Regions from separate parts of the Mycobacterium sp. NGS35 genome, predicted to be linked through region 1. Evidence: predicted binding sites of a transcription regulator. Region 1 holds the regulator's gene; the other holds the start of a gene.

What was found. Region 1 encodes LexA, which represses DNA repair genes until DNA is damaged. Its sites were predicted from a motif close to CGAACANNTGTTCG; they were not measured.
Region 2: the regulator LexA is predicted to act here: its motif matches at 5,592-5,605, upstream of AC5Y4C_RS01740 (error-prone DNA polymerase).

What each region holds. Positions count from the first base shown of each region.
Region 1 is NZ_JCALDL010000002.1:220,063-235,024, forward strand. Features, by position in the region: gene AC5Y4C_RS06035 (amino acid ABC transporter permease) at 1-534, opposite strand, end outside; partial or broken gene AC5Y4C_RS06040 (glutamate ABC transporter substrate-binding protein) at 574-1,332, opposite strand; gene AC5Y4C_RS06045 (amino acid ABC transporter ATP-binding protein) at 1,386-2,114, opposite strand; gene miaB (tRNA (N6-isopentenyl adenosine(37)-C2)-methylthiotransferase MiaB) at 2,208-3,689, shown strand; gene AC5Y4C_RS06055 (Rv2732c family membrane protein) at 3,686-4,264, shown strand; gene AC5Y4C_RS06060 (DUF349 domain-containing protein) at 4,271-5,602, opposite strand; gene AC5Y4C_RS06065 (DMT family transporter) at 5,757-6,650, shown strand; gene AC5Y4C_RS06070 (class III extradiol ring-cleavage dioxygenase family protein) at 6,655-7,338, shown strand; gene miaA (tRNA (adenosine(37)-N6)-dimethylallyltransferase MiaA) at 7,335-8,243, shown strand; gene dapF (diaminopimelate epimerase) at 8,328-9,200, shown strand; gene hflX (GTPase HflX) at 9,247-10,662, shown strand; gene AC5Y4C_RS06090 (hypothetical protein) at 10,672-11,175, opposite strand; gene AC5Y4C_RS06095 (acyl-CoA dehydrogenase family protein) at 11,266-12,426, shown strand; gene AC5Y4C_RS06100 (hypothetical protein) at 12,494-12,754, opposite strand; gene lexA (transcriptional repressor LexA) at 12,789-13,439, opposite strand; gene AC5Y4C_RS06110 (LysM peptidoglycan-binding domain-containing protein) at 13,623-14,063, shown strand; gene nrdR (transcriptional regulator NrdR) at 14,156-14,620, shown strand; gene AC5Y4C_RS06120 (PhzF family phenazine biosynthesis protein) at 14,626-14,962, opposite strand, start outside.
Region 2 is NZ_JCALDL010000001.1:340,268-355,229, reverse strand. Features, by position in the region: gene AC5Y4C_RS01770 (DNA polymerase Y family protein) at 1-552, shown strand, start outside; gene AC5Y4C_RS01765 (nucleoside hydrolase) at 543-1,517, opposite strand; gene AC5Y4C_RS01760 (SDR family oxidoreductase) at 1,562-3,568, opposite strand; gene AC5Y4C_RS01755 (MaoC family dehydratase) at 3,646-4,515, shown strand; gene AC5Y4C_RS01750 (acyl-CoA thioesterase) at 4,518-5,369, opposite strand; partial or broken gene AC5Y4C_RS01745 (DUF899 domain-containing protein) at 5,408-5,488, opposite strand; gene AC5Y4C_RS01740 (error-prone DNA polymerase) at 5,619-8,942, shown strand; gene AC5Y4C_RS01735 (TIGR03667 family PPOX class F420-dependent oxidoreductase) at 8,991-9,401, opposite strand; gene AC5Y4C_RS01730 (nitroreductase family protein) at 9,425-10,072, shown strand; gene AC5Y4C_RS01725 (tRNA (cytidine(34)-2'-O)-methyltransferase) at 10,098-10,550, opposite strand; gene AC5Y4C_RS01720 (HAMP domain-containing sensor histidine kinase) at 10,885-13,491, shown strand; gene AC5Y4C_RS01715 (roadblock/LC7 domain-containing protein) at 13,488-13,895, shown strand; gene AC5Y4C_RS01710 (DUF742 domain-containing protein) at 13,902-14,258, shown strand; gene AC5Y4C_RS01705 (GTP-binding protein) at 14,239-14,814, shown strand; gene AC5Y4C_RS01700 (flavin-containing monooxygenase) at 14,913-14,962, shown strand, end outside.

The DNA.
Region 1 (14,962 bases):
CAGCGCCGCCTCGGCTACACCGATCGCCGAGGCGATCGTGGTGTTCTTGATGAGCGCGATGAGGACCGACCCCAGCGGCGCGATCACCGCCCGAAAGGCCTGCGGCAGCAGGACTATACGCAAGTTCTGACTGAACGTCAGCCCCAGCGAACGCGCCGCCTCGGCCTGTCCGAGCGGTACGGTGTTCACCCCGGCGCGGACCGACTCGCACACGAAGGCGGCGGTGTAGATCGCCAACCCCAGCACGGCCAGCCGAAAGTTACTGTCTTCGATAAAGGTTGGCGACTTCCCCGAGGCGAGTGTGATTCCGAGGGTTTGTGCCAAACCGAACGAGCAGAACAACAGAATCAACGTCAGCGGCGTGTTGCGCAGGATGGTGACGTACGCCGCGCCCAGCCACCGCAGTATCGGCACCGGCGAAAGGCGCATCGCGGCAAGCATTGTGCCGAGCACCAGCGCACCAATCGCCGAGTAGAGAGCGAGTTTGATCGTGGTCCAGAAGGCGTCGATGATCTGGCTGCGATACTGCGACAAGACCTGCGAGCCGGCCTCGGCCGCCGGGCGCGCCACATATCGGTCGATCTTCGGCGGCGGAGGAGGCGTATAGCCCGACGCGCCGAGATTCTCCTCGAAGAACTTCTGCCACTGCCCGGTGTCGATCATCTTCTGCAGCGCATCATTGATCTGCGTACGCAGTTCGTCGTTGTCCTTGGCCACCCCGATGCCGTAGAGCTCCGTCGAGAACGGTTTCCCGGTCAGCTTGAGCACGCCGGGATTCTGCTGCACGTAGCCGGCGAGGATGACCCCGTCGGTGGTGACGGCGTCGACGGCCCGGTTCTTGAGCGCCTCCACGCACAGCGAGTAGGTGTCATAGCGCTGCAGCTGCACGCCCGGATACTTGTCCTTGATCCGTTGCGCCGGTGTCGAACCGGCTACCGAACACAGCCTCTTGTTGTTCTGGAGCGACTCCGGGCCGACGATGTTCGTCTCGTCCGACCGCACCAGCAGGCTTTGACCGGTCTGGAAGTACGGCCCCGCGAACGCGACCTTCTTCTTGCGCGCATCGGTGATCGAATAGGTGCCGACGATGTAGTCGACTTGGCCGTTCTGGATCAAGGTCTCCCGCTGGCCCGACGGCGCTTCTTTCCATTCGATCTCATTCGGCTTGTAGCCCAAGTGTTCTGCGACGTACGTGGCTACGTCGATGTCGAATCCGCTCAGCGAACCGTCGGGTTTGCGCAGACTCAGACCCGGCTGGTCGAACTTCACACCGACGGTCACCTTGTGGCCACCGGTGCCGCAACCGGACATCATGAGGGTCGACATCAGCATCGCAACAAGCGCGGCCAGCTGAAGCGGTCGTAGACGCATGCGGCGTTCCAATGTCAGTGCTCGAGGATCTTGCCGAGGAAGTCCTTGGCACGGTCGCTCTCGGGGGATTCGAAGAACTGCGCCGGTTCTGCCGCTTCCACGATCGCACCGTCGGCCATGAACACGACCCGGTTGGCAGCACGCCTCGCGAATCCCATCTCGTGGGTCACCACCACCATCGTCATGCCGTCAGAGGCCAGATCGGTCATGACGCCCAGCACTTCGGCGATCATCTCGGGGTCGAGCGCGCTCGTCGGTTCGTCGAACAGCATCACCTTCGGATGCATGGCCAATGATCGGGCGATCGCCGCCCGCTGCTGCTGGCCGCCGGACAGCTGCGCCGGGTACTTGTCGGCCTGGTTGGCTATGCCGACACGATCCAGCAGCTCCAACGCCTCCTTGCGGGCCTGGTCGCGTTTGACCTTGCGGACCTTGACCGGGGCGAGCATGACGTTGTCGATGATCGTCTTGTGGGCGAACAAGTTGAAGGACTGGAACACCATGCCGACATCGGACCGCAGCCGCGCCAGCGCCCGGCCCTCAGCAGGCACCGGGACGCCGTCCACGGTGATCGTGCCGGAGTCGATGGGTTCCAGCCGGTTGATGGTGCGGCACAGCGTCGACTTGCCCGATCCCGACGGGCCCAGGATCACCACCACCTCGCCCCGCTGCACGTCGAGGTCGATGTCTTTGAGCACGTGCAGGTCGCCGAAATGCTTGTTGACGCCGCGCAGCGAAACCATCGGTGTCGCGCCCTCAGCCATGGGGCTGACCATACCCAGCGGATGCTCAGCTTGACCCGGTGACCAGAATTGCGATTTGAGGCCCTCCGTACCATTGGGCACGTGACTCAGACGGTGGCGACGTCATCGCAGGCGGCCCGGACCTACCAGGTCCGCACCTATGGCTGCCAGATGAACGTACACGACTCCGAGCGCCTGGCCGGGCTGCTGGAGTCGGCCGGATATGTCAAAGCCGACGACGGCGCCGACGCCGACGTGGTGGTGTTCAACACGTGCGCGGTGCGCGAGAACGCCGACAACAAGCTGTACGGAAACCTCAGCCACCTGGCCCCGCGCAAGCACCGCGACCCCGGAATGCAGATCGCGGTGGGCGGCTGCCTGGCGCAGAAGGATCGCGACGCGGTGCTGAGCCGGGCCCCGTGGGTGGACGTGGTCTTCGGCACCCACAACATCGGTTCACTGCCAGTGCTGCTGGAACGCGCCCGGCACAACAGCACCGCGCAGGTGGAGATCGCCGAGGCGCTCCAGGAATTTCCGTCGAACCTGCCTGCGGCGCGCGAATCCGCCTATGCCGCTTGGGTTTCCATCTCGGTAGGCTGCAACAACACCTGCACGTTCTGCATCGTGCCGGCGCTGCGCGGCAAGGAAGTCGACCGCAGTCCCGACGACATCCTCGCCGAGGTTCGCTCGCTGGTGGACCAAGGCGTGCTCGAAATCACGCTGCTGGGCCAGAATGTCAACGCCTACGGCGTGTCGTTCGCGAACCCACGGCTGGCGCGCGACCGCGGCGCGTTCGCGTCGCTGCTGCGCGCCTGCGGCGACGTCGACGGGCTCGAGCGGGTCCGCTTCACGTCACCGCATCCGGCCGAATTCACCGACGACGTGATCGAGGCGATGGCCGAGACGCCGAACGTCTGCCCCGCCCTGCACATGCCGCTGCAGTCCGGCTCCGACCGCGTACTGAAGGCGATGCGCAGGTCCTACCGCGCCGAGCGTTACCTCGGGATCATCGACCGTGTGCGCGCCGCAATGCCGCACGCCGCGATCACCACGGACCTGATCGTCGGGTTTCCCGGTGAAACCGAAGATGACTTCGCAGCCACGCTCGAGGTGGTCGAGCGCGCCAGGTTCGCCAGCGCGTTCACCTTCCAGTACTCCAAGCGGCCGGGCACTCCGGCTGCGGAGATGCCCGGGCAAATGCCCAAAGATGTTGTGGCAGAACGGTATCAGCGGCTGATAGCGCTGCAGGAACGGATCTCGCTGGAGGAGAACCGCGCCCAGGTCGGCGCGACGGTGGAACTTCTGGTGGCTGCGGGGGAGGGCCGCAAAGACGACCGCACGTTGCGGATGAGTGGCCGGGCTCGCGACGGCCGGTTGGTGCACTTCGCGCCCGACGGGGACATCCGCCCAGGCGACGTCGTCACCACCGTCGTCACCGGTGCGGCGCCGCACCACCTCATCGCCGACGGGCCCGTCCTCACCCACCGCCGCACCCGCGCCGGCGACGCGCACGAGGCCGGGCGGCGCCCGCGCACCGTCGGGTTGGGGCTGCCGCGCATCGGGGTGTCGCGGTGAGCAACAACGACTTCGAGGCGTTCAAGAAGGACATCGACGCCGCAGAGCGACGGGTGGCCGGCGAAATCGAGCCCGGCGCACGGGCTTTGGTGGTCGCGATCCTGGTCTTCGTCTTGCTGTTGTCGTTCGTGCTGCCGCATACCGGCCACGCTCGCGGCTTCGACGCGCTGCTCGGTGGTCCCCGCGCGGCGGAGGCCGCAATCGCGCTGCCGCAGCGGGTGTTCAGCTGGCTGGCGTTGGTGTTCTCTGTCGGGTTCTCGATGCTCGCGCTGCTGACCCGCCGCTGGGCGCTGGCCTGGCTTGCGCTCGCCGGCTCAGCGGTGGCCAGCGCGGCCGGCATGCTGGCGGTGTGGTCGCGGCAGACGGCCGGCGCGGGCCATCCAGGTCCGGGCGTGGGGCTGATCATCGCCTGGATCGCGGTGATCCTGCTGACGTTCCACTGGGCACGGGTGGTGTGGACCCGCACCGCGGTACACATCGCGGCCGAGGAGGCACGCCGCCGGGCGGCCGCCGAACGCCAGTCCAAGGACCTTCTGCAAACCCTCGACGACGACGAGGACGACTCCGAGAAGTAGCGGCGCCTAGCGGCTGCGTCTGCCCAGCGCCCCCTCGGCGGTCTCCGCCCACTCACGCCACTGCCGCGCGTTCGCGCGTGCCTCCTCGGCCTCGGCGGTGCGGCCGGCCGCCTCCGCCTTCTGCGCTTGCTGTTCGAATTGCTCTGCGCGAGCACGGAATTGCTCCGCGCGAGCCTGCGCCTGCGGATCGATGGAGTCCGGCGCCGAGGCCTCGCGAACCCGCTTCTCCACCGCGCGCAGCCGGCGTTCGAGTTCGGCCGCGCGATCGCGGGGCACCTTGCCGATCGCGTCCCATTTCTCGGCGATCGAGCGCAACTCGGCCCGGGCGGCAGCGATATCGGTGGTGTCGAGTTTCTCGGCCCGCGCCAACAGTTGCTCCTTCGCGGCGGCATTCGCCCGCAACTCGGCGTCACGTTCGGCGCTCACGGCGTTGCGGGCGGTGAAGAACTTGTCCTGCGCCGCTTTGAACCGCTTCCACAGCGCGTCGTCGACCTCTTTGGCCGCCCGGCCCGCGGCCTTCCACTCGGCGAGCAGCTGACGGAACGCCGCGGCCGTCGCATTCCAGTCGGTGGAATCGGCCAGTTCCTCGGCGCGCTCACACAGCCGCTCCTTGGCTTGCCGCGCACTGGCGCGCTCCCGGTCCAGCTCGGCGAAATGCGAGCCGCGCCTGCGGTTGAACGTCTCCCGCGCCGCCGAATAGCGCTTCCACAGCGCGTCGTCGGTCTTGCGGTCGACGCCGGTGATGGTCCGCCACTCCTCGAGGATGGCCCGCAGCCGATCACCGGCCGCCTTCCACTGCACCGAATTCGCCGCCAGTTCTTCCGCCTCCGCGACCAGCGCCTCTTTGCGGGCGATCTGCTCGGCGCGGTGCTCGTCGCGCCGCGCTTTCTCGGCCTGCGCAGCTTCGTCGGCGCGCTCGCGGATCGTCCGCAGCCGCGCGGCCAGCGCGTCGACGTCACCCAACACCGCCGCCGTCGCCAGCCCTTCTTCGAGGCTGGCCGCCGACGACCGGATCTTGCGGGCGTCGCTGGTGCCTGAGGCCAGCCGCCGCTCCAGTAGTTGGATCTCCGTCTTGAGGTCGTCGTAGCGGCGCCCGAAATGGGCGTAGGCCGCCTCCGGATCACCGGCCTGCCAAGCCCCGATCACCCGCTCACCCGCGGAGGTGATCAGCCAGACGGTGCCGTCGGGATCCACCCGCCCGAACCGATGCGGATCGCTGCCGGCCGACGCACCCGGCCGAGCGGCCGGACGGACCGGCCCCGGTCGTGGAACCGGCCTCGGTACAGCGGAAGGCCGGGAGTCCTGCGCCTCCGGGTGGGCGGCATCGCTTTCCGTCATCTCGTACACCTCTCGCGGGTCGCAGCCCGCACACCTGCCGCGCAGCGCGGCGCCTGGTAGCTATCGTCGAAACCGCGAACGCCTCGACCTCCGCTATTCAAGCAGGTCGATGTGGTGTGCGCCCCCACGTTCCGCTACCTGCAAAGGAGCGCTGATGGCCAAGGCCGACATCGCCGCCCTGCTCGCGCTGGGCGCGGCCCTGTTCATCGCGATCGGCGACGTCATCCACCAGCGCTCGGCTCACCAAATCACCGACGAGCCGGTCGGCCACGTCGAGCTGTTCGCCCGCCTGCTGCGCGACCGGCAGTGGTGGGCCGGCAGTCTGGTGGCCGCCGCAGGCTTCGGGTTTCAAGCCGCCGCACTGGCTTTCGGCTCGGTGCTGCTGGTGCAGGCGCTGATCGTGAGCTCGCTGCTGTTCGCTCTGCCGATGAGCGCCAAACTCGCCAGTCACCAGGTCACCCGCTGGGAATGGCTCTGGGCGGTGGTCCTCGCGGGCAGCGTCGCAGTGATCGTCACCGTCGGCAATCCGCAGGCCGGGCAGTCGCGGGCATCGCTGGAAACCTGGTCGGTGGTCGCGGCGGTCCTCGGGCCTGCGCTGCTGCTGTGTGTGATCGGCGCACGGATCTGGTCCGGTTCAGTGGCCGCGGTGCTGCTGGCGCTGGTGTCCGGATCGCTGTGGGGTGTGTTCGCCGTGCTGACCAAGGGCGTCGTCGACCAACTCGACGACGGCATTCTGCCGCTGCTGCGCAGTCCCGAGCTCTACGCATGGGTGGTGGTCGCCCTCGCCGGAACAGCGTGGCAGCAGTCGGCCTTCCGGGCGGGAACCATGACCGCGTCGCTGCCCGCGATGACCGTGGCAGAGCCCGTCGTCGCCTCCGTGCTCGGCATCGTCGTGCTCGGCGAAACGCTCGAGACCAACGACATCGGGTGGTTCGCTCTGGCGGTGGCCGTCGTGGCGATGGTCGCTGCGATCGTCGCGCTCGCTCGCGGCGAAGCGCTGGCCTCTGATTCGGCGGACCACGCCGCCGTCGCGCACCGCATACCGTGAAGCCGTGCTGAGCGCCGTCGCGATCGTCCCGTCGGCACCTGTGCTGGTGCCGCAGCTAGCCGGTGCGGCGGCCGCCGAGCTCGTCGACCTGCGCCGTGCGGTGTTCGCAGCGGCCGGCGCGCTGCCACCGCGCTGGCTGGCCGTCGGCGTGGGTCCGGCCGATCAAGTGATCGGACCGCATGAAGCCGGCACCTTCGCCGGGTACGGCGTCGACGTGCGTGTCCGGCTGTCGCCCACTGCCGCCGACGTCGGGCAGCTGCCGTTGGCCGCGTTGATGACGGCCTGGGCGCGCGGCGAGTCGAGCCCCGACGCGCACGCCGAGGTGCGGGTGTTCAACGCGGGCCACACCGCCGACGACGCCCTGCGCCGCGGGCGGGAACTGCGCGACGTCGTCGACCGGGGCGCCGAGCCGGTGGGCGTGCTCGTCGTCGCCGACGGCGCCAACACCCTGACCGAACGAGCCCCCGGCGGCTACGACCCCGCCTCTGTCGAGGTGCAAAGGGCGCTCGACGACGCCCTCGCGGCTGGCGACGTCGGGGCGCTGGCCCAGGTGCCGCCGTCGATTCCCGGCCGGGTGGCCTGGCAGGTGCTGGCCGGTTTGGCCGGCGACCGCCCGCGATCGGCCAAGGAGCTGTACCGGGGCGCGCCGTTCGGAGTGGGCTACTTCGTAGGCGTGTGGGTGCCATGAGCCGGCCGATCGCGATCATCGGCCCGACTGGCACCGGCAAGTCGCAGCTGGCGCTCGACGTCGCAGAGGCTGTGGGTGGCGAGATCGTCAATGCCGACGCGATGCAGCTCTACCGCGGCATGGACATCGGCACCGCGAAGCTGGCGCCTCAGCAGCGCCGCGGCATCCCGCACCACCAGCTCGACGTCCTCGACGTCACCCAAACCGCGACCGTCGCCAACTACCAGCGCGGCGCAGCCGCCGACGTCGAGGCGATCCTGGCCCGCGGCGGGGTGCCCGTGATCGTCGGCGGATCGATGCTCTACGTGCAGTCGCTGCTGGACGACTGGGCCTTCCCCGCCACCGACCCTGTGGTCCGCGGTCGCTGGGAGCAGCGGCTGGCGGAGATTGGCGTCGAGCGGCTGCATCGCGAACTGGCGCAGGTCGACCCGGCCGCAGCGGCGTCGATCCTGCCGTCCGACGGGCGGCGGATCGTGCGGGCGCTGGAAGTGGTGGAACTGACCGGGCGGCCGTTCGCGGCGTCGGCGCCGACCATCGGAACTCCGCGCTGGAACACCGTGATCATCGGGTTGGATTGGGACACAGCCGAACTCGATGAGCGTCTAGCCAAGCGCACCGAGCAGATGTTCGCCGACGGGCTGGTCGACGAGGTCGTCACGCTGCTGGGCAGGGGTCTGCGGGACGGCGTGACGGCGTCACGGGCGCTCGGCTATGCGCAGGTGATCGCCGAGCTCGGCCGCGGGGGCGACGGCAGCGCCGCGCGTGAACCGACGTTCGTCGCCACCCGTCGCTATGTGCGCCGCCAGCGCTCGTGGTTCCGCCGCGACCACCGCATCCAGTGGCTCGACGGCGCCGATCCGGGCAATGCAGAGGCCGTGGTGCGGGCATGGCGGCACGTATCCTGAGCAGGTGATGCGTCCCGACGACTGTGATGCCGGCGCAGCCGGGATCGTGGGGCTACCACCCGCGTACGGGGGAGAGCGGCGCACATGATCTTCGCCAAGGGCCACGGCACCCAGAACGACTTCGTGCTTCTGCCCGACATCGAGGCAAAGCTGCCACTGACTCCTGATCTGGTGGTCGCCTTATGCGACCGTCGCCGCGGGCTCGGTGCCGACGGGGTGCTGCGGGTGACCACCGCCGGCGCCGCGGCGGCTTGCGGAGCAATTCCGCGGGTGCCCGAAGGCGTGCAGCCGCAGGACTGGTTCATGGACTACCGCAATGCGGACGGGTCGGTTGCCGAAATGTGCGGCAACGGCGTGCGCGTGTTCGCCCATTACCTGCGCGCCAGCGGGCTGGAGGCGCGCGACGAGTTCGTCGTCGGCTCGCTGGCCGGTCCGCGGCCAGTGCAGGTACACCGCGTCGACCACACCTTCGCCGACGTCACCGTCGAAATGGGCAAAGCCAACCAGCTTGGCACCGGCGAGGCGGTCATCGGCGGCCGTCGCCTCAGCGGGCTGGCCGTCGACGTCGGCAATCCGCATCTGGCGTGCGTCGATGCGGAGCTGACCGACGACGAGCTACGCGCCTTGGACGTTGCGGCGCCGGTGGCGTTCGACCGCAATCAATTTCCCGACGGCGTGAACGTCGAGGTGCTGACGGCGCCGGTCGGCGGTGCGGTGTCGATGCGGGTGCATGAACGGGGAGTCGGCGAGACCCGTTCGTGCGGAACCGGAACCGTCGCCGCCGCGGTGGCGGCACTGGCGCACGACGGCGCGTCCACGGGCTCACTGACGGTTCGTGTCCCGGGCGGCGAGGTGCTCGTCACCGTGACCGCGGCGACCAGCTACCTGCGCGGTCCGTCGGTACTGGTCGCCGGCGGGGAAATCTCGGAGGAATGGTGGCAGGCGCAGCGGTGTTAAATCAGGTGCGCGCCGCAGATCCGGCGGGCACCATGTCTTATTGCTTATGACTGATCCAGAATTTCCTGTAGACGACACACCCAGCATCGGCGAACTGGCCCTCGAAGACCGGTCCGCCCTGCGCCGCGTGTCCGGGCTGTCGACCGAACTTGCCGACGTCTCCGAGGTCGAGTACCGCCAGCTGCGGCTTGAACGCGTGGTGCTGGTCGGCGTGTGGACCGAAGGCAGTGCGGCCGACGCCCAGGCCAGCCTGGCCGAGTTGGCGGCGCTGGCGGAAACGGCGGGCTCGCAGGTGCTCGAGGGCGTGATCCAGCGCCGCGACAAGCCCGACGCGTCGACCTACATCGGCTCCGGCAAGGCCAACGAGCTGCGCGAGATCGTGCTCGCCACCGGCGCCGACACCGTGATTTGCGATGGCGAGCTGAGTCCGGCACAGCTGACGGCGCTGGAGAAAGCCGTGAAGGTGAAGGTGATCGACCGCACCGCGCTGATCCTCGACATCTTCGCGCAGCACGCCACCAGCCGGGAGGGTAAGGCGCAGGTGTCGCTGGCGCAGATGGAATACATGCTGCCGCGTCTGCGCGGCTGGGGCGAGTCGATGTCACGTCAGGCCGGCGGCCGCGCTGGCGGCAGTACCGGCGGTGTGGGTCTGCGTGGCCCCGGTGAAACGAAGATCGAAACAGACCGCCGCCGGATCCGTGAGCGAATGGCCAAGCTGCGCCGCGAGATCAAAGGCATGAAGCAGGCCCGTGACACCCAGCGCGGCCGACGGTTGCGCAGCGACGTGCCGTCGATCGCGATCGTCGGGTACACCAACGCGGGCAAGTCGAGTGTGCTCAACGCACTCACCGGCGCCGGCGTGCTGGTCCAGGACGCCTTGTTCGCCACCCTCGAACCGACCACGCGCCGAGGAGAATTCGACGACGGGCGGCCGTTCGTCATGACAGACACCGTCGGGTTCGTCAGGCATCTGCCCACGCAGCTGGTCGAGGCGTTCCGCTCGACTCTGGAAGAGGTCGTCGACGCGGACCTGTTGGTGCATGTGGTCGACGGGTCGGACGCCAATCCGCTGGCACAGATCAACGCGGTGCGCGCGGTGATCCGCGAGGTGATGATCGAACACGACGCCCATGCCGCACCGGAACTGTTGGTAGTGAACAAGATTGATGCCGCCGGTGATCTCATGCTCGCCAAGTTGCGACGCGCGCTGCCCGGAGCGGTGTTCGTCTCCGCTCGAACCGGCGAGGGGCTGGACCACCTGCGGGCCCGGATGGCCGAGCTCGCCGTACCCACCGACACCGCGATCGACGTCGTGATTCCTTATCACCGCGGCGATTTGGTGGCCCGCGTCCATGCCGACGGCCGGGTGCAGGAATCCGAACACAACGCCGACGGCACCCGGATCAAAGCGCGGGTTCCGGTGGCCTTGGCGGCGAGCCTGCGCGAATTCGTGTCGAGCTAGCGTCGGCGCCTATGCGATTTCGTACACGTCGGCTGCGCCTGCGGCCATAATGCGTTGCGCCAGTTCGGCTTTCAACACGTCCAGCCGTGCCTCCTGCGCCTCTGTGCGAGCGTCGTTCTGGGCCAGATCGATGAATTCTTCAGTGACGAAGCCGTCGCGCAGCACCAGCGTCACTGAACGGTCGCCGATGCGGACTTCGAAGACGAAACTCTCCCGCAGCCGTCCGAGGTCGCGACGTGACAACGCGGGATCCACGACGTAGCGACCGTCGCTGACTGCCCGCGTCACCGCCTCGATCCCATCGCGTGCCCCCGGCCCGCGGAACGCGGTGCGCACCACCACCTGGCGGCGCGGCGGCGGCGCGTCGGGCGAGAGCACCTCGAACGCGCGCTGCAGAACTTTGAATGCGTTGGCCACACCGCCGGGGGAGCCGGGGCCGTGGTAGCGCATCAGGTCGTCGAACGCGAACTCGAGGATCCGCCCACGCTCCTGGACGCGGATGATCTCGGCCACGGCCTCACTGTAGGCCGCGTGGCCGGGGCCAAACCAACCATCCGGTTGGTATATCTTTGGGCGCAGGTTCCCGATACCGGAGGTCACCCCGTGGGCAATGTCGTCAGATACCAGCGCACCCTTTTCGAGCCCGAGCACGAGCTGTTCCGCGAGTCCTATCGCTCCTTCTTGGAACGCCACGTCGCGCCGTACCACGAGCAGTGGGAGAAGGACAAGATCGTCGACCGCGGCGTCTGGCTGGAGGCCGGCAAGCAGGGCTTTCTGGGAATGGCGGTGCCCGAGGAATACGGCGGCGGCGGCAACGCCGACTTCCGGTACAACACGGTCATCACCGAGGAGACGACCAAGGGCCGCTACAGCGGAATCGGCTTCGGGCTGCACAACGACGTGGTGGCCCCGTATCTGCTGAGGCTGGCCAACGAAGAACAGAAGCAACGCTGGCTGCCGAAGTTCTGTACCGGCGAGCTGATCACCGCGATCGCGATGACCGAGCCGGGCACCGGCAGCGACCTGCAGGGCATCAAGACCCGCGCGGTCAAAGAAGGTGACCACTACATCCTCAACGGGGCAAAGACCTTCATCACCAACGGCATCAACTCCGACCTGGTGATCGTCGTCGCGCAGACCGATCCGGAGAAGGGTGCGCAGGGTTTCTCGCTGCTGGTCGTCGAGCGCGGGATGGAAGGCTTCGAGCGCGGCCGTCATCTGGACAAGATCGGGTTGGATGCCCAGGACACCGCCGAGTTGTCGTTCACCGACGTCAAGGTGCCCGCCGAGAACCTGCTCGGTGAGGAAGGCAAGGGCTTCATCTACTTGATGCAGAACCTGCCCCAGGAGCGGATCTCGATCGCGATCATGGCGGCCGCGGCGATGGAAGCCGTGCTCGAGTCGACTCTGCAATACACCAAGGAGCGCAAGGCTTTCGGCAAGCCGATCGGCAGTTTCCAGAACAGCCGCTTTCTGCTCGCCGAGCTGGCCACCGAAGCAACCGTCGTGCGGATCATGGTCGACGAGTTCATCCGGCTGCACCTCGACGAGAAGCTGACCGCCGACCAGGCCGCGATGGCCAAGTGGTACTCCACCGAGAAGCAGGTCCATCTGATCGACCGGTGCCTGCAGCTGCACGGCGGCTATGGCTACATGCGCGAGTACCCGATTGCGCGCGCGTATCTGGATGCCCGGGTGCAAACGATCTACGGCGGTACGACCGAGATCATGAAGGAGATCATCGGACGCTCGCTGGGCGTCTGAGCCGGCGAAACGTCAACTGGCGCAGTCCGTTCGGCGGTGAGCCCCGCGGGCTGCTCCGTGGTGCGGATCAGGGAACCGGGTACGGCCACACGCAGATGTAGATGTTGCCGTCGCAGCGGGTGAGCACTTCCTGACTCGGGGCGCCGACGAACGCGCCGCCCGGTCCCAGCTGCGGAATGCAGCCGTAGCCGTTGGGATTGGGCACCATGCCCCGCGGGCACATCGCGACATGGCTTTCGGCGCTGGGCGAGCCGACCGCGGGGACGACGAGCGCCGCTGCTCCCATCACCGCTGCTCCTATCGCCTGCACCGCCCGGGACGCTCGCATGAGTCCACCATGCACCCGAGGCGCGGTGTGCGGGTCAGATTTTGCGGATCACCGTGACCACACGGCCGAGAATCGCGGCATCGTTGCCGGGAATCGGATCGAACGCCGGGTTGTGCGGCATCAGCCAGACCTGGTTGCCGGTCCGCTTGAACGTCTTCACGGTGGCTTCCCCGTCGATCATCGCCGCGACGATGTCGCCGTTGTCGGCGGTGTTCTGCTGTCGCACCACCACCCAGTCACCGTCACAGATCGCGGCGTCGACCATCGACTCGCCCACGACCTTGAGCAGGAACAACGATCCCTCGCCCACCAATTCTCGCGGCAGCGGGAACACGTCTTCGACCGCTTCCTCGGCGAGGATGGGGCCGCCTGCGGCAATGCGTCCGAGCACGGGCACGAACGTCGGCTCCGGCAGCGCGTCCGAACCGGCGACGTCGGTCGTGACGGCCGTCGCCGCGTCGTCGGCCCCGCGGACATCGACGGCGCGGGGACGATTCGGGTCGCGGCGCAGATAGCCCTTGCGTTCCAGCGTGCGCAGCTGATGTGCCACCGACGACGTGGAGGTGAGGCCGACGGCGTCGCCGATCTCCCGGATGCTCGGCGGATATCCCCTGGTGGTGACCGACGCGCGGATCACCTCCAGGATGGTCCGCTGACGTTGGGTGAGACCGCTGCTGTCACTCATAAGTGCAAATCTAACGGTCGTCACCGACATCTTCAAACATGTGTTCGAGGCGTGTCGCGTTCGTGATGCGTGGTCACGAGCGCCATGTCGTGGCGAGCGGGCTGTCGTATGCCTCTGGTACACATCGATCAAACGTTCGGATTCGAACGCATGATCGACTATATTCGAACAAAGGAGCGAACGGTGGCGACAGAAGGGGCGCTCATGACCGTGATCGACTGGGACGTACCGGCGCCGACGCTTAGGGCTCGCCGTCCCGCACCGAAGCGGCCGGGCGGTGCCGCCCTCACATATCGGCGCACAGGCGTGGCGATGTCGTATGCACCGCACCGGCCGCGACGCGTCAGCGCGACCGTGACCGTCATGCTGGCGGCGGTCGCGGCGTTGATCACGGTGTGGCTCATCGCGATCGCCCAAGCCCGCAGCGCCGACACGACGGGCACCGCCGCGCCGCAGCAGTTGGCGGTCGTACAGGTGCAGCCCGGCGAGAATCTGCAGCGGCTTGCGGCCAGAGTGGCGCCGGACGCGCCGGTGGCCGGGGTGATCGAGCGGATCCGGGAGCTCAATCACCTTGACTCTGCAGCGCTGGATGCCGGGCAGACGCTGATCGCCCCGCTCGGATGATGTCCCCGGCGACGTTGGCCCGCGTCCGCCGCCCGCGGGTAGTCTCGGAGGCGTTCGACTCGACCGAATGTCTTCGCGGCGAAGGAGCAGTCATGCACTGTCCGTTCTGCCGCCATCCCGATTCCCGGGTGGTCGACTCACGGGAAACCGATGAGGGCCAAGCGATCCGACGCAGACGCTCATGCCCAGAATGCGGGCGAAGGTTCACCACCGTCGAGACGGCCGTGCTGGCGGTGGTCAAGCGCAGTGGGGTCACCGAACCGTTCAGCCGCGAAAAGGTGATCCGCGGTGTGCGACGGGCATGTCAGGGCCGCCAGGTCGACGACGACGCGCTCAACCTGCTGGCGCAGCAAGTGGAAGACACCGTGCGGGCCACCGGTTCACCCGAGGTGCCCAGCCACGAGGTCGGCCTGGCCATCCTGGGTCCCCTGCGCGATCTGGACGAGGTGGCCTACTTGCGGTTCGCCTCGGTGTACCGGTCGTTCACCTCCGCCGACGACTTCGAGCGGGAGATCGAGGCGCTGCGGGCGCATCGCAAGGTCAGCGCGTCGAAGTAACCCCTTCAGCCGACGCGCACGGTGCCGTCGTCGACGACGCGGCCGCCCACTGTCACCCACCCCTCAGGGCTCCACCGGGTGTAGATGACGGACCCCTTGCCCTGGGTGATCGTGAGATCTCGGCTGAGAATGTCGGTGATGCGTACGGCCGCGGCGCCGGTCGCCTCGTCTTCGGCGACGCCGAGATCGGCCGCGAACATCCGCGACCGCAGGTGTCCGCGCGACTTGTCGAGCCAGGCCCAGATGTAGTGCGGGTCGTCGTCGGGGTAGTCGTCGGGATCCGCGTTGACGACGTCATCCGGCGAGGGCAGTTCGTGGAAGACAAACTCGGGCGCCCAGTCG
Region 2 (14,962 bases), on a different contig from region 1:
CTGCAGCCCGTTGAGGTGGTCTCGGCCGAGGCGCTGCAGCTGCCGCTGTGGGGCGGTATCGGGGAAGAAGACCGGCTGCGAGCGCGACGGGCGCTGGTGCGGGTGCAGGGCCTGCTCGGACCGGAGGCGGTCCAGGTTCCGGTGCTGTCGGGTGGGCGTGGCCCGGCCGAGCGGATCACCCTGGTGCCGCTTGGCGACGAACTCGTACCCCGAGCCGACCCGCGACAGCCGTGGCCGGGGCAACTACCGGAGCCGTCCCCGGCCGTGCTGCGCGACGATCCCGTCGAACTCCTTGACGCCCAAGGCAATCCAGTGCGAGTCACCAGTCGGGGGTTGTTCTCCGCCGACCCGGCGCGGCTGGTCGCACACGGCCGTGACGGGCCGCTGCGCTGGTGGGCCGGACCGTGGCCGGTCGACGAACGCTGGTGGGATCCCAGCGTCACAGCCGCCAGGACGGCCCGGGCCCAGGTGCTCGTCGACGGCGATCCCGGCGACGCGTTCTTGCTGTGCTACCGGCAGCGGCGCTGGCATTTGGAAGGGGTCTACGAGTAGAGCCGGCGTGCGAATGCCCCCACCCGCGAGATGAACCGGTCGAAGAACGCGCCGGGATCCACGTCGACCCCCACCCGCGCATTCGGCTGCCGCCCCCAGCGCCCTGACCAGTCCGCGATCGTCATCCCTCGCGTCAGCGTGCCGGTCAGCTCCACATCGACTGTCGCCGTGCGCGTGAGCGCCACGGAGGGATCCAGCGCGACCGCGGCGGCCAGCGGATCGTGCAGATGCGCCAAATACCCTTCGCCCTGCTCGTAGTGGAACTCGAAGTAGAACCGCATGGCGTCCTCGAGCACCCGGATCAGTGGATTGGATGCCACCGACCGGGTACCGCGCGCGTCCAGCACGCTCATCGCCACCGTGGCCGAGTCGGCCGCTTCGGCCAGCCGCGTGAAGATCGCCGGAGTCATGACGATTTTCTCAGTGAGATTGAGCCCCAAGACAATCGGCAACTCCGGTGCCCCGCAGTAGGCAGCGAACACCTCGGCGGCCGCCTCCGGGTCGACGCTGACATTCCACTCCGCCACCACGTCGGTGTTGCCGCGATACTCGAACGAGCCACCCATGATCACCAGCCGGCGCAGCAGCCGCGGCAACTCCGGATCGGCCCGAAACGCCAACGCCAGGTTCGTCATCGGGCCGGTCACCAATCCGATCAACTCGCCTGGATGGGCGCGGGCGGCGCGCACCCACGCCCCTGCCGCGTCGTAGTCGGTGACCGGACGCCGGCTCGTAGGCAGTTCTGCGTAGCCCAGGCCGAGCGGTCCGTGCGTGTCCTCCGCGGTGCGCAGCGGACAGCTCAGCGGCTGCTCAGCGCCCTTCGACACCGGAATGTCATCGGCCTTGCACAACTCCAGCAGACCGAGGTTGTTCTCGCAGACCTGGTGTACCGCAACGTTTCCTCCCGTCGAAGCGATGCCCACCAGCCGCGCCTCGGCGCTGGCGAGCAGGTACACCAGTGCCATCGCGTCGTCGACGCCGGTGTCGACGTCGGCGAAGATCGGCGCGGTCACCAGTGCACGCCGGGCACCAGACGCACTGCCCGCTTGACCGGCCGCGGCACCCGCAACCGGCGCACTGCCCGCGAGGGCGGCTTCGGATGGCGCGGCGGAGGCGGTGGATCGCGCTGCGGCTCGGCCACTCCGCGGGCTGCCGGCGAGTCGGGATATGCCAGATAGATCTGGTGCAGCACTCGCCGTGCGAGCTTGGGGGTGAAGTAGTTGCCGGCCTCGGCGATCGTGCCGAACGGGTGGTCGATGCGCGGCGGCTTGTCCACCAGCGCACGCACCACCATCGCCGCCGCCCGCTCAGGGCTGATCGGTTTCTGCGGATTCAGGCGCTGCGACGGTGCGATCATCGGCGTGCGCACCAGCGGCATGTGGATGTTGGTGAACGTGATGTGGTCGGAAAGCGTTTCGGACGCCACCACGTCGGAGAACGCATCCAGTGCGGCCTTGCTCGGGTTGTACGCGCTGTAGTTGGGGTTGCGTGCCTGCGCGCCCGCGCTGGACACATTGACCACGTGGCCGAAGCGCCGCTCGCGCCAGTGCGGAAGCAACGCCAGCACCATGCGGACCGCGCCGAAGTAGTTCACGGCCATGACCCGCTCGTAGTCGTGCAGGCGGTCCGTGGAGTTGACCACCGAGCGGCGTATCGACCGGCCGGCGCTGTTGACCAGATAGTCGACATGGCCGAACCGGCCGAGAATGTCCTTGACCGTGTGCTCCACCGACGACGAATCGGTGACATCGCACGTGAAAGCATAAGCCTGACCGCCGGATTCACGAATCTCGGCCACGAGGTCGTCGAGCGCCGCCGCGTTGCGGCCCAGCGCGAACACCGTCGCACCCCGCTTCGCGACCGCAATTGCCGACGCCCGCCCGATGCCGCTGGACGCACCGGTGATGATGACGTGCCTGCCGACCAGCGGGCCGTCCGGGTGGTCGCGACGGGCCCGATCGGGATCCAGATGCTCAGCCCAGTACCGCCACAGCACCGGCGCATAGGATGCGAACTCTGGCACCTCGATGCCGCTGCCGCGCAACGCTTCCCGAGTCGCATCGGAGGTGAACGTGGTGGGCAGGTCGGCGACGTCGAGCAGTTCTGCGGGTACACCCAGCTGCGTGACAGCGACATTGCGGACCGCCTTGGCTCGCCCGCGCAGCTTCATCACCGGCGCGGCCAGCGTGCCCGGCACACTGCCCACCAGTGGCGGCAACCCGGCAGCCCTGGCCACGCCGCGGTAAATACCTTGCAGTCCAATGGGTTGCGGCGATGTCAAGTGGAACGTCTGTCCGTCGCGATCTGCCAGGTGCATGAGATACACCAGCGCATCTACCACGTAGTCGACCGGCACGATGTTGGTGCGGCCGGTGTCCGGCAGCACGATCGGCGTGAACGACGGCAGCTTCGCGAGTTTGGCAAGCAGCCCGAACAGGTAGTACGGCCCGTCGATCTTGTCCATCTCACCGGTGCGGGAATCGCCGACCACCGCGCCGGGCCGGTAGATACGGAAGCGCAGGCCGCGCTCGTCGCGGACGAGTTGTTCAGCCTCGAACTTGGTCCGGTGGTACGGCGACGGCAGCGTCTGGTCGACGTCGAAGTCGGCCTCGGTGTACTCGCCGCGGAAATCTCCCGCCACCGCGATCGACGACACGTGGTGCAACGTCGCGCCGAGCCGCTTGGCGAATGCGATCACCGAGCGGGTGCCCTCGACGTTGGCGGCGCGCTGCGCGGCCTCGGGCACGGTGATGTTGTAGATCGCGCCGCAGTGCACCACGTGCTCGACGTCGGTCAGGGTCGCCAGGGTCTCTTCGGTTTGCCCCAGACCCGGCGCGACGAGATCGCCCACCACGGGTTTCGCCCGCTCGCCCCAGTCCGCCGCGAGCCGTTCGAACCGCGACAGCGACGTGCGGCGCACGAGCACGCCCACCTCGTCGTCGGGTCGCGTCTCCAGCAGTTTCGACACCACACGGCGGCCTATGAACCCGGTACCGCCGGTAACGACATAGCGCATGGGAGCCATGGTCGTCTCCCGCGTCGGCAGGGTCAATGGTGTGTGACGGGCTCGGTTAAGCGCTTAGGCTCGCAGCCATGCCGCTCGACCCCAACGCCGTGGGCGCCAAGACGGATCCGACAGTCTTCGAATGGACCGACCGCGACACCCTGCTCTATGCGCTGGGCGTCGGCGCGGGCGTCGACGACTTGGCGTTCACCACGGAGAACAGTCACGGTATCGAGCAGCAGGTGCTGCCCACCTACGCGGTGATCGCGTGCCTACCGTTCGCCGCGGCAGCCAAGATCGGCACGTTCAACTTCGCGATGCTGCTGCATGGCTCGCAGCAGATCAGGCTGTTCGCGCCGCTGCCGCCGGCCGGAAAACTGAGCGTGGTTTCCGAGGTCGCCGACATCCAGGACAAGGGCGAGGGCAAGAACGCGATCGTCATGCTCAAGGCGACTGGCACCGACCCGGACACCAACACGGCTCTCGCCGAGACGCTGACCACCGCGGTGATCCGCGGCGCGGGCGGCTTCGGCGGGCAGCCCGGCCAGCGGCCGGTCGCGCCGCCGATTCCTGACCGGGAGCCGGACGCGAGGATCGCGCTGCCGACGCGTGATGATCAGGCGTTGATCTACCGGCTCTCCGGCGACCGCAACCCGCTGCACAGCGACCCTTGGTTCGCCCGGGAAATGGCCGGGTTCCCGAAGCCGATCCTGCACGGGCTGTGCACGTACGGCTTCGCGGGCCGCGCGCTGGTCGCCGAACTCGGAGGTGGCGACGCCCACAAGGTCACCGCCGTCGGTGCGCGCTTCACGAAGCCGGTGTTTCCCGGTGAGACGCTGACGACGTCGATCTGGCGGACCGACCCGGGACGCGCGGTGTTCCGCACCGAGGCCTCGAATCCCGACGGGTCAGACGCCCGGGTCGTCCTCGAGGACGGCACCGCCGAGTACGGCGGCTGAGCTCAGCGCCGGCCCAGGTATCCCTCTTGCACCACCGTGCAGACAAGTTGTCCGGCCCTGTTGTAGATCGCGCCGTTGGACAGCCCGCGTGCGCCGATGCCGCTGGGCGAATGTTGTTCGTAGAGCAGCCAATCCGAGAAGTCCGGCGCGCGGTGAAACCACATCGCGTGGTCCAGTGAGGCGATGCTGCCTGCCACCGGCGGACGTCGCGTCAGATACAGCACCGGATCGAGGATCGACCAGTCACTGATGTAGGCGAGCAGACCGTATGCGGTCAGGGGGTCGGCGGGCACGTCGCCCGGGGCACGAAACCACAGTCGGGCTTGCGGGCCCGGCGCGGCGGGGAGGTCCGCGGCCAGCAACGGCGGCGGGTCGACGTAGCGCATCTCCACCGGCCTCGGCTGCACCCAGAATCCGTCGAGCACGTCCGCGTAATCAGCGAGCTGAATCTCCAACGGCTGCAACGCTTCTGGCGGTGGCACGGCGGGCATCGGCTGCTGATAGTCGATGCCGTCGACGGGCTCGCTGAACGACGCCAGCGCTTCGAGGATGACCCGGTCGTCGCCCTGGGTGACCGCAACCGCGCGAGCCGAGAATGTGCCGCCGTCACGAAGCCGGGTGACGTTGTACTGCAACGGTTTTCGCGGGTCACCTGGGCGCAGGAAATACAGATGCACGCTGTGCGGAACACGGTCGGGCGCGGTGCGCCCGGCCGCCATCAGCGCCTGCGCCGCCACCTGGCCCCCGAAGACTCGCGTGTTGCGGGTGTCGGCGGGCTGTGGGCCGATGAACGCGTCGTGACCGGCCGGTTGCAGGTCGAGCAGCGCCAGGATGTCGGTCAGCGTCTCGGCCACGGCAACGATCATCGCCGATCGCCGTCGGTGACGTTCGGTTAGCCCTGCCCGTAGCGCTGCGCGATCGTCGGGGAGTCCAGCCAGCCGGAGTACGTGGGCCTCTTCGGCCAGCCTTCGGGCCCTTGAAAGCGCCATTTTCATCGCGATCTGCGGTGATTTCGGTGCGTTTTCCGGCGCTCAGCGCACGAAAACGCACCGTAATCGCCCGTGTGTGCTTGTGGTCGAACATCAGTTCGATACCATGGCTCGGTGGGATGGTTCACCGGGCCGAGCTGGGGCGAGATCGAGCGGGTGCTCAACAGCAAGCCCCGCCGCGCCGGCGCGCCGTTGGAGGATCCCCTTGACCTCGGCGGACCGGCCGCCTCTCGTAAACGCGGCGCCTACCTTCGGCCCGACGTCCAGCCGGCGTCATCTCAAGTGCCCTACGCCGAGTTGCATGCTCACTCCGCCTACAGCTTTCTCGACGGCGCCAGCACTCCCGAAGAGCTGGTCGAAGAAGCCGCCCGGCTGGACCTGCGCGCCATCGCGCTGACCGACCACGACGGCCTCTACGGTGTGGTGCGCTTCGCCGAAGCCGCCAAGGAACTGGGCATGCGCACGGTGTTCGGTGCGGAACTTTCGCTGTCGAACACCCCGCGCACCGAGCACCCGGACCCGCCCGGACCGCACCTTCTGGTGCTGGCCCGCGGACCCGAAGGGTACCGGCGGCTGTCACGCCAACTGTCCAAAGCGCATCTGGCCGGCGGCGAGAAAGGCAAACCGCGGTATGACTTAGACGCGCTCACCGAGGCCGCGGGCGGGCACTGGCACATCCTCACCGGATGCCGCAAAGGCCATGTGCGCCAGGTACTTAGGGCCCATGGACCGGAGGCGGCCGAAAAGGCGCTGGCCGATCTGGTGGACCGGTTCGGGCAGAGGCGAGTCAGTATCGAGTTGACGACGCACGGTCAGCCGCTTGACGACGAACACAACGCGGCGCTGGCGGCGCTGGCACCCAAGTTCGGGCTTGGATGTCGCCGGCCAGGCGGCTCCGGGGTGGGCATCGTCGCCACCACCGGCGCACACTTTGCCGAACCGTCCCGCGCGCGGCTGGCCATGGCGATGGGCGCGATCCGGGCTCGGCACTCACTCGACGAGGCCGCCGGATACCTTGCGCCGCTAGGGGGTTCGCATCTGCGTTCCGGTACGGAGATGGCCCGGCTGTTTCCCGTAGAGGTGGTGACGGCCGCCGCCGACCTGGGCGAGCAGTGTGCGTTCGCGCTGGAGCTCATCGCACCGCAACTGCCGCCGTTCGACGTACCCGACGGGCACACCGAGGACAGCTGGCTGCGGCATCTGACCATGGCAGGAGCACGTGAGCGGTATGGACCGCCGGAGCGGGCATCGCGGGCCTACGCGCAGATCGAACATGAGCTCGAGGTGATCAAGGCGCTGAAGTTCCCGGGGTATTTCCTTGTGGTGCATGACATCACACGGTTCTGCCGCCAGAATGGCATCCTGTGTCAGGGCCGGGGATCGGCGGCCAACTCCGCGGTCTGCTATGCGCTCGGGGTCACCGCCGTCGACCCGGTGGCCAACGAGTTGCTGTTCGAGCGGTTCCTGTCACCCGAACGCGACGGGCCGCCCGACATCGACATCGACATCGAGTCGGACCTGCGTGAGAAGGCGATCCAGTACGTCTACGACCGCTACGGCCGTGACTACGCCGCGCAGGTGGCCAACGTCATCACCTACCGCGGCCGCAGTGCGGTACGGGATATGGCTCGCGCGCTTGGGTTTTCGCAAGGGCAGCAGGATGCGTGGAGCAAGCAGATCAGCCGGTGGAACGGGGTTCGCCCAGAAAATGGGGCACAGTCCCCCGATGTGGCAGACATTCCTGAGCCGGTGATCGACCTTGCGCTGCAGATCTCCAACCTGCCCCGGCACATGGGCATCCACTCCGGCGGCATGGTGATCTGCGACCGGCCCATCGCCGACGTGTGCCCGGTGGAATGGGCCCGCATGGAGAACCGCAGTGTACTGCAATGGGACAAAGACGACTGTGCAGCAATCGGTTTGGTGAAATTCGACATGCTCGGCCTCGGCATGCTCTCGGCGCTTCACTACGCGATCGATCTGGTGCGCGAGCACAAGGGTATCGACGTGGACCTGGCCAAGCTCGATCTATCCGAACCCGCCGTGTACGAGATGCTGCAGAAGGCCGACTCGGTCGGTGTGTTCCAGGTGGAGTCGCGCGCGCAGATGGCCACGCTGCCGCGCCTGCGGCCCCGGATGTTCTACGACCTCGTGGTCGAGGTGGCGCTGATCCGGCCCGGCCCGATCCAGGGCGGCTCGGTGCACCCGTACATCAAACGCCGCAACGGCGAAGAGCCCGTCACCTACGACCACCCGTCGATGGAGCCGGCGCTGCGAAAGACGTTGGGAGTGCCGCTGTTCCAGGAACAGCTGATGCAGCTGGCGGTCGACTGCGCCGGGTTCACCGCTGCCGAGGCCGACCAGCTGCGACGTGCGATGGGCTCCAAACGCTCCACCCAAAAGATGCAGCGGCTCAAGGGCCGGTTCTACGACGGCATGCGCCAGCGCCACGGCATCACCGGCGAGGTCGCCGACCGGATTTACGAAAAACTGGAGGCGTTCGCCAACTTCGGCTTCCCGGAAAGCCATTCGCTGAGCTTCGCGTCGCTGGTGTTCTACTCGTCGTGGTTCAAGCTGCACCACCCGGCGGCGTTCTGCGCGGCGCTGCTGCGCGCGCAGCCGATGGGCTTCTACTCCCCGCAGTCACTGGTCGCCGACGCCCGTCGGCACGGGGTCGTCGTCCACTCACCCGACGTCAACGCCAGCCTCGCGCACGCCACGCTGGAAAACCGCGGCACCGAGGTGCGGCTGGGGCTGGGGGCGGTCCGCCATATCGGCGACGAGCTGGCGCAGGCGATCGTCGACGAGCGAAAAGCCAACGGGCCGTTCGCTTCTCTTCTCGACCTGACGTCGCGCGTGCAGCTGAGTGTGCCGCAGACCGAGGCGCTGGCCACGGCCGGCGCGCTGGGCTGTTTCGGGGTCAGCCGCCGAGAAGCGCTGTGGGCAGCCGGGGCGGCGGCCACGCAACGGCCCGATCGACTACCGGGCGTCGGGTCGTCGTCGCACATCCCGTCACTGCCGGGCATGACGGAACTGGAGCTGTCGGCGGCCGACGTGTGGGCCACCGGGATATCCCCGGACAGCTATCCGACGCAGTTCCTGCGCGAGGATCTCGACGCGCTCGGCGTCATTCCCGCCGACCAGTTGTTGAATGTGCCCGACGGCACCCGGGTGCTGATCGCCGGGGCTGTGACGCATCGTCAGCGGCCCGGCACTGCACGGGGAGTGACCTTTTTGAACCTCGAGGACGAAACCGGAATGGTCAACGTACTGTGCACGCCGGGGGTGTGGGCACGGCACCGTCGCGTCGCGCAGACCGCCCCGGCCATGCTGATCCGCGGCCAGCTGCAGAACGCCACCGGCGCGGTCACCGTGGTGGCCGAGCGGATCGGCCGCATCGAGCTGGCGATCGGCTCGAAGTCCCGCGACTTCCGGTGATTTCGGTGCGCTAACCGGCGCTCAGCGCACGTTAGCGCACCGAAATCGCTACTCGGCGGTCGGTGTGGTCCAGACCCGCTCGACGTTGATCCTCAGCCGTGTGCTGTACGCGGCGATCGCCTCTGTCAGCCCGAACTGCTCCGCGTCCGCGCGGTACTTCTCCCAATACGGCCCGTCTTGGCGGGGGTCGACGCCCACCTCGTCGACCACCGCGTTGCCACCGACGACGACGATCCCGCCGCCGTTGCCGTCAGAGTCCAGGTTCAGGCTCACTCGCGACCGCGCCTCGATGTGGGAAACCTTGGCGGCGTTGGGCATTGAGTACACGATCAGGTCGTCGCCGTCGAAGTAGAACCACACCAGCCGCGGGACGGGTTGCCCCGACTTCGCGACGGTGGTCAACCACCCGTAGTGGTCGTTGGAGAGCCTGTCGGTGACTTCTGGTGTCAGTTCGGCCATGAAGCGAATGTAGTCTCCACAAGATGGCCCCCCTCAATCTTTCCGTCGACGAACTGCTGACCACCACACGATCGGTACGCAAGCGCCTCGATTTCGACAAGCCGGTGCCGCGGGAGTTGCTGTTGGAGTGCCTCGAGCTGGCAATCCAGGCGCCGACCGGCTCCAACCAGCAGGGCTGGCAGTGGGTGTTCGTCGAGGACGCCGAGAAGAAGAAGGCGCTCGCCGACATCTACCGCAAGAACTTCCAGTGGTACGGCGCGCAGCCCGGTCCCGAGTACGCCGAAGGCGACACCCGCGCCGAGCGGCGCGACCGAGTGGTCTCGTCGGCCATGTATCTGGCCGAGCACATGCACGAGGCGCCGGTGCTGCTGATCCCGTGCCTGCAGGGCACAGTCGAAGACGCGTCGCAGAGCCCGGCGTCGTTCTGGGGGTCGCTGCTTCCGGCCGCGTGGAGCTACATGCTGGCGCTGCGGTCGCGGGGGCTCGGGTCGGCGTGGACGACGCTGCACCTGATCAACGGCGGCGAAGAGCAGGCCGCTGAGCTGCTCGGCATCCCCTATGAGGACTACCGCCAGGGCGGGCTCTTCCCGATCGCCTACACGAAGGGCACCGACTTCAAGCCGGCCAAGCGGCTGCCGGTCGAGCAGATCGTGCATTTCGACAGTTGGTGACGCCGAGCGCGGTCGGCCTCGAAACTCAGCGGCCTCCGGCAAACCCGTGCTGGCGCCACGCCTCGTACACGGCGACGGCCGCGGCGTTGGACAGATTCAACGATCGGCGCCCGGGGATCATCGGAATCCGTACTGCGGCGGTGACATGCGGGTCCGTCAGCGTCTGCGCGTCCAGCCCCGTCGGCTCCGGGCCGAACAACAGCACGTCGCCGGGCTGGTAGCTGATATCGGCGAACGACGCCGTCGCGTGGGCGGTGAAGGCGAACACGCGTGCCGGCCCAACCGCCCGCCATGCGTCGGCCAGGGATGCGTGCACAGTGACGGATGCGAGGTCGTGGTAGTCGAGCCCGGCGCGTCGGAGCTTCGGCTCGGACAGGTCGAACCCGAGCGGCTCGACGAGGTGCAACTCGCAGCCGGTGGCCGCCACCATCCGAATTGCGTTGCCTGTGTTCGGCGCGATCCGCGGCGAGAAGAACATCACCTTGAACAACGGCTGAGCACGATCGAGGTCGTCACTTGCATTGCATCCGATCGTATTCGCCTCCGGCGACGGGCCGGACTCGGACGAGCGTCAACGCAGAAATTCGGATCGCAGTGTGCAAAAGGACAGGCGCACGAATGCGAACAGCGCACAACCGAAAGAAAAACCAGCCGTCCTGCGGACACCCGAATTCACTCGCGTAGAATTCCAGCGCGGCAAACGCCTCTGAACTGCGCTTGTTCTGCAGGCGGTTACCGCGCCGCCCGACGTCGGGGTCGACAAAAGCAGGAAAGTCTATGAGCCAGGCGCACATTCGAAACAGCGTGCAGCGATGACGATGTTCGAGCAGCCGGTGCTGCCCGACGACGCGGAAGAAAGTCCGCCGGAAGCGCCGCCCAAACGTCCGCCGTCGTGGTCGCCGTCGAATTGGCCGGTGGCCTGGAAGGTACTCGCGATCGTCGTCATCCCGATCGCGCTGGCGGTGGCGTTCGGCGGTCTGCGCGTGTATCACAGCGTCAACGACGCCCGGAATCTGCGCGCCGCCGCCGCCCGCGCGGACCTCGTCGCACCGATCGAGGACTACACCGGCGCCTTGGAGAGCGCCCTGCTGGCCTACGCATCGGGTCCTGACGGCCCGGTCGCCCGCAAGGCGTTCGACGACTCCCGCGCGGCACTGGAGCGCAAACTGGCCGGCACCGACGTCGACGCGGACGTCCGCTCCGGCATCACCACGCTGTTGAACAGCGGTCCTGCGCTACTCGACCAGGCCGCGTCGAACAGCATGGCAGTTCGCGACACCGTGACCACGTACGCACCGATCCTGCTGACCGCCGAAGACGCGATCAACGGGTCGGTGCGGGTTGACGACGAACAGATCCGCGCACAGGCCCAAGGGCTCAGCCGCGCCGTCGGGGCGCGCGGCCAGATGACGATGCAGAAACTTCTGGTCAACCGTGGTGGCGAGCTGCCGGAGCCGGAGCTGCGCACGTCGATGATCACGCTGGCCGGCACCGAGCCTTCCACGCTGTTCGGCATGAACCAGGTGCTCGGCGTCGGCTCCGCGGACGCCAAGGCACTGCAACAGCAGATGGTCAGCCGGATGGCCGTCATGTCCGATCCGAACGCCGTGCTCGCCGGCAATCCCGACCTCCTGCAGTCCCTGCAGGCCACCGAGGACATCGCCAAGAAGGTGATCAGTGACACCACGCCCTCGGTGACCGCCGCGGTGGACCAGCAGGCGTCAGCGGCGCGTGCCGCCGCGATCCGGGATGCGGCGATCGTCCTGGTCGCGCTTTTGCTCGGCATTGTCGCCGTGGTCCTGGGCGCTCGGTCGCTGGTCCAGCCGCTGCGCCGGCTGCGGGAGGGCGCGCTGCGGGTGGCCCACGAAGACCTACCCGCCGAAGTGGAACGTATCCGCGCCGGCCACGAGCCCGAGCCCGTCGTGCCGATTCCCGTCTACACCACCGAGGAGATCGGCCAGGTCGCCCACGCGGTCGACGACCTGCACGAGCAGGCATTGATGATGGCGGCCGAGCAGTCGCGGCTTGCCCTGCACGTCAGCGACATGTTCGAGACGATGTCGCGGCGCACCCGCTCGCTGGTGGACCAGCAGCTGTCGTTGATCGACGAGCTCGAACGCAACGAGGACGACCCGCGGCGGCTGGAGGCGTTGTTCAAGCTCGACCACCTGGCCGCGCGGATGCGCCGCAGCGGCAGCAACCTGCTGGTGCTGTCCGGGGCGAAGCCTCGCCGCGAGCACGCCGAATCGATGGCGGTGGCCGATGTCGTCAAGGCGGCGACCTCGCAAGTCGAGGATTACCAACGGGTGGTCATCACCACGGTGCCCGACAGCGCGGTCGTCGGCTCCGCGGCACCCGACGTCGTGCACCTACTCGCGGAGTTGATCGACAACGCGCTGCGCTACTCGCCGCCCACCTCCGAAGTTCGGGTGTCTGCGGTGCGCACCGGTCCGCGCGGGCTGGTCATCGAGATCAGCGACAGCGGCCTCGGCATGACCGAGGGCGACCTGCGGATGACCAACATGCGCCTGGAGTCCGGCGGCGAGGTGACCCCCTACACCGCCCGCCACATGGGGCTGTTCGTGGTCGGGCGGCTGGCCCAGCGGCACGGGCTGGTGGTGCGGCTGCGCAGCTCGGTGGCCGGCGAGCCGGGCTCAGGCCTGACCGCCGGCGTGTTCATCCCCGCCGAGCTGATCGAACGGCCGGGCGCGACGGGCTGGACCCGCCCCGAGCAGCACGACGAAACCCTGGAAAGCGACGACGCGACGGCGGCCATCAGCCAGGCTGCCACCCGCCCTGCATTCGCGGAACCATCGCACCGCAACGACATTCCGGCGCAGGACGACCAGGACTCGCTGCTACCGCGGCGGGCTCCCGGCGCCAGCGGCATCGTCGCGCTGCCGGGCGAGCAGCTAGAGCAGCCAGCCGAGCCCCGCACGCCCGCGGACACGTCGGCGTACTTCGCTTCCCGTGAGCAGGCCGCCGAACCGCAGGAGCCTGCGGCCCGCACCCGGCCGCCGTCGTCACCGCTGGGCGACACCGACGTGATCTTCCAGAAGATGGTCTCGGAGTGGCTGATCGATCCGCAGGAGTTGATGCAGCCGTTCCAGTCGTGGGAATCGGTATGGGACAGCGGCTGGGAGGCGGCCGCGCAGGCCGAAGAGGTGCCGGTCGAACAGCGCACCGAGCATGGCTTGCCGGTGCGCGAGCCCGGCGCACGGCTGGTGCCCGGCTCGGCTCAGGCCTCCACCGGGCGGCCGAACGGCGCCGCACACCGCAAACCGGACGACGACCGCGACGTGGATGCGACGGCCGAGCGTGACCCCGAAGCCGTGCGGGCGTCGCTGTCCAGCCACTGGAGCGGGGTGCGCGCCGGCCGGTCGCACGCGCGCGAAGACGACGCGGGAGACGACGAATGACGCGTCCCGCGCGCAACCAGTCGCTGGACTGGCTGGTGTCGGCGTTCGCCCGGGACGTGCCCGGCGTGTCGCATGCGATCCTGGTGTCCGCCGACGGCCTACTGGTGGCCGCCAGTGCGCATCTGCCGACAGAACGCGCCGACCAATTGGCCGCTGTCAGTTCGGGATTGGCGAGCTTGTCGACAGGCGCGGCGCAACTGTTCGAAGGCGGCCGTGTGCTGCAGTCGGTGGTCGAGATGGAAAACGGCTACCTGCTGCTGATGCGGGTGGGAGACGGGTCGCACCTGGCGGCGCTGGCGTCCACGTCGTGCGACATCGGTCAAGTCGGCTACGAGATGGCGGTCTTGGTGGAACGCGTTGGGGCAGTGGTGAAGTCGGCACGGCGAGCGACGCAGCAGTCGTGAGGCGTAGTGAACCCCCGCAGTGAACCGAACCTGGTCCGGCCGTACACTCTGACGGCCGGGCGGACGAGCGCGAGCATTGCGCTGCCGCTTGAAGCGCCGATTGCGCTATGCCGGTCCGCCGACGCCAACGGCTGGCTTCCCAACGACGTACGAGAGGACATCGTGAAGCTCTGTGCCGCAAGGCCGTCCGTTGCGGAGATCGCGTCGAAGCTGAGCCTGCCGCTCGGCGTGACGCGGGTGCTGGTGGCTGACCTAATCGAATCCGGGCACCTGCGGGTACTCGCCACGCTCGACGACGACTCGTCGGTCGAGGAGCGGCGTGAGTTGATCGGAAGGACGCTGCGTGGCCTCCGCACACTCTGAGACCCAAGCCTCCACCAAGATCGTGATCGCCGGCGGATTCGGCGCAGGCAAAACCACTTTCGTCGGTTCGGTGTCCGAGATCATGCCGCTGCGCACCGAGGCGATCCTGACCGAGGCCTCGGTGGGTGTGGATGAACTCGACGGCACGCCCGACAAGAGAACCACCACGGTGGCCATGGACTTCGGCCGCATCACCTTGGCAGAAGAGGACCTGGTGTTGTACCTGTTCGGCACGCCAGGGCAGCGCCGCTTCTGGTTCATGTGGGACGACCTGGTGCGCGGTGCGATCGGCGCGATCGTCCTGGTGGACGTACGCCGGCTGCAAGACAGCTTCGCGGCCGTGGACTTCTTCGAAGCGCACCGACTGCCGTTTCTGGTGGCGGTCAACCAGTTCGACGGCGCACCGCGCTACCCGGCCGACGAGGTGCGCAAAGCGCTTTCGCTGCCGCCCGGCGTTCCGGTGATCGATGTCGATGCGCGACAACGGGATTCGGCAAAACAGGCGCTGATTGCGCTCGCGGAGTACGCGCTGGAGCAGCTGACGCCGGCGCGGTGAGCGCCCGGCCGGTTACTATTCGGTAACCTACGCTAACGTAGGTAGGTGCGTTCGCCCTTGTGGGGCGATTAACTAGAGCGGTCTGGAACCGTCGACAGATGAAGGAGCAGACCGTGACGCAGGTGTCGTCCAGTCCCTCGCATCCGGA